2 regions of the Geobacillus sp. G4 genome follow, and region 1 is predicted to be linked to the other one. Evidence: riboswitches for the same ligand, from Rfam matches in the RefSeq annotation. Region 1 holds a riboswitch; the other holds the start of a gene.
What was found. Region 1 has a riboswitch for S-adenosylmethionine ahead of ABS784_RS07880 (methionine ABC transporter ATP-binding protein). Riboswitches for the same ligand answer to the same signal wherever they lie in the genome.
Positions count from the first base shown of each region.

Region 1 (3,205 bases):
CAAAAAGTGGCGGCGGTGCTGAACGAACCAGTCGTCATCGTCTGCACAAACGGCACGATCAGTGATGCGCGCCTTGAGGAGCTGGCCGATGAGCTGGAAGGATGCGATGTATACGTCTTGGCCGATGCCGATGAGGCGGGAGAAAAATTGCGCCGGCAGTTTCGCCGCATGTTTCCAGAGGCGGAGCATCTTTACATTGACCGGGCGTATGGCGAAGTGGCGGCCGCTCCGCCTTGGCACTTGGCGCAAGTGCTGTTGCGCGCTCGTTTCGACGTCCGCATCGAATCGCTCATGAGGGGAAGAGGCGAGTGAAAGCGATCGACCGAAACGATGTCATGCGAGTGGTGGAAGTCGAGCCGCTTCTGGCCCTTTACTTGTATACCCCGCTGTGCGGCACGTGCCAGCTGGCGCGGCGGATGCTTGTGGTGGTGGAGCAGTTGTTTCCGGCGCTGCCGTTTTACGAAACAGACATTAACTATATCCCCGAGCAGGCGGCCGAGTGGAAAATTGAAAGCGTCCCTTGCCTGCTTCTTTTTAGGGACGGAACGGTCGCAGGCAAGTGGTATGCCTTTCATTCCGTTCCGTATTTGTACGAAGTGATTCAAGCCTGCTTGCCGTCCCGATGATTCGCCTTTTTTTGACGCTGTTTGACACATTTCTTGGGAAATGACAAAAACGGCGCTCGTTCGTCAACGGGTTGTCGAGATTTTTGTAAAGGATTCTCCCCCCTTTGAATGGAAATAAAGGAAACAAAGGAAAATGGGGGAGGATGCGCAATGGAAATGCGTGAATTGATCGGGCAATTCGTGGAACGGATGCAAGGGTTGCGCCATTTGATGCCGATTTTGCCGGATGAGCAGCTGTATGTTCGGTTTGAAAGCGATGACGAAACCGCCTTGCTGTTGATCGGCAAGGAATCAGCCGCTAGAGGGATGGAAAACGATGAACGGAAAACATTGACGGTGCGCGGTTCCAAAGAGGCGCTCGCGTCCCTGCTGAACGGCGAACTGAAGCTGCAGCAGCTCGTCCGGTTGCGTGAAGTGCACGTGTCAGGAAGCTTCCGCCAGCTTTTGCTTCTTGAATCGCTCCTCCATTTGGCCAAGCCTTATCGGGACGTCGGATAAAAAAGATGTTGACACGCTTCGACAGACAATGATACAATCACATTCGTAGTCAATTGAATAGGCGATTGTTGCGCTCTTATCAAGAGAGGTGGAGGGATGTGCCCAATGAAGCCCGGCAACCGTCAGCGCATGTGCTGAAATGGTGCCAATTCACACAAAGCGGCCTGCTTTGAGAGATAAGAGACGGAATGGTGCACAATACCTTTCTGTTCTCTGCGGGCAGAAAGGTTTTCTTTTTGCGCTCTGCCGCTTGGGGAGGAAGGTGAAACGATGATTACACTCGAACAAGTGACGAAAATCTATCAAGCGGCCAACGGTTCGGTCACGGCAGTCGACAATGTGTCGCTTGAGATTCGCGAAGGAGAAATTTTCGGCATTATCGGCTACAGCGGCGCTGGGAAAAGCACGCTCATCCGCTTGCTCAATGGGCTCGAGAAGCCGACGAGCGGCCGGGTGGTCGTCGCCGGGCGCGATATGACGCGCGTGAAAGGGCGGGAGCTGCGCAAGGCGCGCCAAGAAATCGGGATGATTTTCCAGCATTTCAACTTGCTTTGGTCTCGCACAGTCAGGGAAAACATTGCCTTTCCGCTTGAAATTGCCGGCGTCCCGAAAGAGGAGCGGAACAAGCGGGTGGATGAATTGATCGAGCTTGTCGGCCTTTCCGGGCGCGAGGATGCCTACCCGTCGCAGCTGAGCGGCGGGCAAAAGCAGCGGGTCGGCATCGCCCGGGCGCTCGCCAACAACCCGAAAGTCTTGCTGTGCGACGAGGCGACATCGGCGTTGGACCCGCAGACGACCGATGCGATTTTGGACTTGCTCGTTGACATCAACAAGCGTCTCGGGCTGACGATTGTGCTGATCACCCATGAAATGCACGTCATCCGCAAAATTTGCGACCGCGTTGCGGTGATGGAAAGCGGCCGAATCGTCGAGCAAGGCGAAGTGCTGCATGTGTTCCGCAACCCGCAGCAACCGATTACGAAACGGTTCGTCAAGCAGCTGATCGAGCCCGAGGAGACGGAAGAGGCGATTTCTCATTTGTTTGGCCAATACCCGAGCGGGCTGATCGCGCAGCTGACGTTCGTCGGCGCGGCAGCCGGAAAGCCGCTCATCACCGAGGTGGTGCGTCAGTTTGCCGTCGATGTCAACATTTTGCAAGGGAAAATTTCGCAAACCCATCAAGGCGCCTATGGGGTGCTGTTCGTGCACCTCGACGGGGCGAGGGATGAAATCGACCGGGCGCTTGACTATATTCAACGCCAGCAAGTAGCGGTGGAGGTGATTCACGATGCTCGCTAACCTCCTGCCGAACGTGCAATGGGAGACGATGTGGGCGGCGACGGTCGAGACGCTGTATATGACGGGAGTGGCGGTGGCGGCCACTTTCGTCCTCGGAATCGTTCTTGGCTTGCTTCTATTTTTGACAGCGAAGGGCAACCTATGGGAAAACCGGTTTGTCAATACAGTGATTGCTGCGTTTGTGAACATTTTCCGCTCTATTCCGTTTATTATTTTGATCATTTTGCTCATTCCGTTTACAACATGGCTCGTCGGGACGATGCTTGGCGCCAATGCGGCGCTGCCGGCTTTGGTCATTGGGGCCGCGCCGTTTTACGCCCGCATGGTCGAAATCGCTCTTCGCGAAATTGATAAAGGCGTCATCGAAGCAGCTCAAGCGATGGGCGCCTCAACGTGGACGATCATTTGGAAAGTGCTGCTGCCGGAGTCTTTGCCGGCGCTTGTCTCCGGCATTACGGTGACGGCGGTGTCGCTCGTCAGCTATACAGCGATGGCTGGAGCCATCGGCGCCGGCGGGCTTGGGAACTTGGCGTATTTGGAAGGGTTCCAGCGCAACCATAACGATGTGACATTTGTCGCAACCGTATTGGTGTTGGTCATTGTATTTATCATTCAGCTGATCGGTGACTTTGTCACTTCGAAAATCGATAAACGATAAAGGGGGAAACAACTGATGAAGAAATGGTTGGGTGTGTTGCTCGCCGCCATTCTCGTGCTCGCTTTGGCGGCATGCGGCGGCAACAAGAACGACAACGCGGAAGGCGGCAAAGACGGCAAATTGG
Region 1 is NZ_JBEPJY010000005.1:70,935-74,139, reverse strand. Features, by position in the region: gene ABS784_RS07895 (toprim domain-containing protein) at 1-312, shown strand, start outside; gene ABS784_RS07890 (thioredoxin family protein) at 309-626, shown strand; gene ABS784_RS07885 (sterol-binding protein) at 777-1,124, shown strand; SAM riboswitch class I at 1,198-1,307, shown strand; gene ABS784_RS07880 (methionine ABC transporter ATP-binding protein) at 1,395-2,423, shown strand; gene ABS784_RS07875 (methionine ABC transporter permease) at 2,413-3,081, shown strand; gene ABS784_RS07870 (MetQ/NlpA family ABC transporter substrate-binding protein) at 3,097-3,205, shown strand, end outside.

Region 2 (3,205 bases), on a different contig from region 1:
AGAATGTCGTCTTTTAACGCCTCCCACTCCGGCGTGGCGAACTGTTTCATAATAGCGATGATGTTGTCGTTTTCCGTAATGGTGCCGTCAAAATCACAAAAGAGAACAAGCTGTTTCGTCATGCTTCCACCTCAACGACGCCCCAGCGGTCGATCGCTTTTTGCAGCGCTTCGTTTTCTGCAGCCGCCTCACGAAGCGGACGGCCGGCCAACACCGCGTCGATCGCCGCGCGAAACGCCCGGCCGCCCCCGATCGCCCCGTCCGGATGGCCGTGAATGCCGCCGCCGGCGTTGACGATGGTGTCAAGGCCGAAATCGCGGATGATGAGCGGCACCAATCCCGGGTGAATGCCGGCCGACGGCACCGGAAACGCCCGGGCAAACGGCTCTTGGTCGTCGGTGAGCGCCCTTGCGATGCCAAGCGCCTGCTCACGCTCCAAGGCCACGCTGCCATACGGCGACGGGAACAGGACAAAGTCGGCGCCGGCGAGCCGCAAAAGCTTTCCAAGCCAAAGCGAAGGCGCCACCCCATAAAATTCGGACGGCGTAACAGCGCCGCTGAACGCCGGGTGAGCCATAATCGGCACCGCAATCTCCCCATCCTCGCGCAACGCCTGCAACACGTCAAGCCCATAAGCGAAGACGTTAAACAACAGCACATCAGCGCCAAGCTCGGCGGCTCGTTTCGCTTTGTCCTTTAACGCAAACGTTTTGCCGGTCAAGTTGACGGCATACAACGTCCGCTTGCCTGTTTGTTCGTACACTTCCTGAAGCGCCGCCTTGCCCTCGGTGATCCGCTTTTCAAACGGAAGAAGTTCGCTGTCAAACAAAATTTCATCGTCTTTGACCAGGTCAACGCCGCCGAGCGCCTGTTTTTTCAATTCCGACGTCAAGTACGCCAAATCGCGGCCGATCATGCCTTTAAAAATGCTCATCAACAGTGGGCGGTTATGCACCCCGACTCGGTCGCGAATGCCGGCGATGCCAAAGCGCGGCCCCGGAAACTGCCGCTTCCATTCTTCCGGAAATGCCAAATCAAGCAACCGCACTTCCCCGTCAAGCGACAGCTTGCCGAACGTCGTCACCAACAATGCTGGCAAATTGGCGCTGAAGTTGACGGTCGGGTAAGCGATTTTGACGATTGCCCGCTTCAACCGCTTGCCGAAATAGGCGTTTACCCGCTCGCTCTCGCCAAGCTCTTCAATAGCGACGACTTCCCCTTTATGTTTGCGAAGCTGCTCCTGCTCCAACGCCGGCAAGTCGGTCCACGTGCCGATCGTCAAGCCGAGCGCGATCCCTTCCGCCTTTTTCCGAATGTCTGTTTCATCATGAAGCAAATACGTTGCCATCACTGCACTCATCGTTCATCCCTCTCAATCTCGAAATAAAAACGCCTCTTCATAAGAAGAGGCGTCACTCATCCATGGCGCTCTTCTTATCTCTCAGCGTTTCCGCTGCAAGAATTAGCACCGTGCTTGGCGCGCGCCAAGCCGGTTGCCGGGCTTCATTGGGCTCGTCCCTCCGCCTGCTCTTGATAAGAAAGCCTGCTCGTTTATGCACTTGTCAAACAATTGGCAAATTTACTTTGAATTATGACATCGCCGATTGGCGTTGTCAATCATTTTTCAAAAATTTTTTTCGAACAATCCAAGGCGGCCGATCCGCTCCGCTGCTTCGCGAAGCCGCGCTTCATCGGTCAAGAGGCCGACGCGCACATACCCTTCGCCGTGCTCGCCGAACCCGATGCCTGGGGCGACGGCGACATGCGCCCGCTCAAGCAGCATGTCGGCAAACTCAGCGGATGATATGCCTTTTGGCAGCGGAAGCCAGGCGAAAAACGACCCATATGGCGCCGGCGCTTCCCAACCGATCTCGCAGAGCGCAGCGATGAACGCATTGCGGCGCGCCTCATACAATGCGACCAACTCCGTGACACAATCTTGCGGACCAAGGAGCGCCGCGGCGGCCGCTTCCTGGATGGCGCCGAACAAGCTGACATACAAATGATCCTGCAAAAGCTCAAGCGCCCGAATGATCCGCTCGTTGCCGACGGCAAACGCCGCGCGCCAGCCGGCCATATTGTATGTTTTCGAAAACGTATAAATTTCGACGCCGACGTCTTTCGCCCCATCGGCTTCCAGGAAGCTGACCGGTTTCCGGCCGTCAAAGCCGATCGCTCCATAAGCGAAATCGTGCACGACGGCAATGCCGTGCTTGGCGGCAAACGCCACCGTCTCCGCGAAAAATTCCTTTGTCGCCGTCGCACCGGTCGGATTGTTCGGATAGTTTAAAAACATGAGCTTCGCTCGGTCGGCCACTGCCGCCGGAATGGCTTCATAGTCCGGCAAAAAACCGTTTTCCGCAACAAGCGGCATCATTTCCATCCGCGCGCGGGCAAGCGCGATCCCCGACCAATAGTCCGGATAGCCCGGGTCCGGGACAAGCACCACATCGCCCGGGTTGACGAGGCAAAGCGGCAGCTCGACAAGCCCGGCCTTGCCGCCGAACAAAATGGCGACTTCGCGGTCTGGATCGACGTTCACCCCGTATTCACGCGCGTAAAACGCGGCAATGGCTTCTTTCAAAAAGAAGTAGCCTTGAAATGGCGAATATTTATGGTATTTCGGATTGGCCGCCGCCCGCTGCATCGCCTCAACGATATGCTTTGGCGTCGGCTGATCCGGGTTGCCTTGCCCTAAATTGATCACGTCGCATCCGGCCTTGATTTTCTCCCCGACTTTTGCGACAAGCGAGGCGAAAAATTGCTTTGGCAGCTGCTCAAGCAGCTCGGAAAAAGGAATTTCCATCGTCATCGCCCACACCTTCTTAAAAAATTCTTGAAATTCTAGTGCAACATCATATATCGTAAAAAGCAAAATGTAAAGCAAAATTTTTTCGAGGTGAAAACTCATGACGATCCGCATCGCCTGCCTCCAGCTTGATATTGCGTTTGGCGACCCGAACGAAAACGAACGGTGCGCGGAAAGCGCCATTGAATCGGCCGTCAAGGACGGCGCGAATATCATCGTGCTGCCGGAATTATGGACGACCGGCTACGATTTGACGCGCCTAGATGAGATTGCCGACGAAGGCGCCGAACGGGCGAAAGCGTTCGCCTCCCGCCTAGCGCAAGCACACAACATCCATCTCGTCGCCGGCTCGGTCGCTAAAAAAACAACAACCGGCGTGACGAACACGATGATCGT
Region 2 is NZ_JBEPJY010000001.1:407,920-411,124, forward strand. Features, by position in the region: gene mtnX (2-hydroxy-3-keto-5-methylthiopentenyl-1-phosphate phosphatase) at 1-122, opposite strand, end outside; gene mtnW (2,3-diketo-5-methylthiopentyl-1-phosphate enolase) at 119-1,360, opposite strand; SAM riboswitch class I at 1,432-1,540, opposite strand; gene ABS784_RS02050 (pyridoxal phosphate-dependent aminotransferase) at 1,625-2,812, opposite strand; gene ABS784_RS02055 (carbon-nitrogen family hydrolase) at 2,910-3,205, shown strand, end outside.
Region 2: another riboswitch for S-adenosylmethionine. It lies ahead of mtnW (2,3-diketo-5-methylthiopentyl-1-phosphate enolase); the one in region 1 lies ahead of ABS784_RS07880 (methionine ABC transporter ATP-binding protein).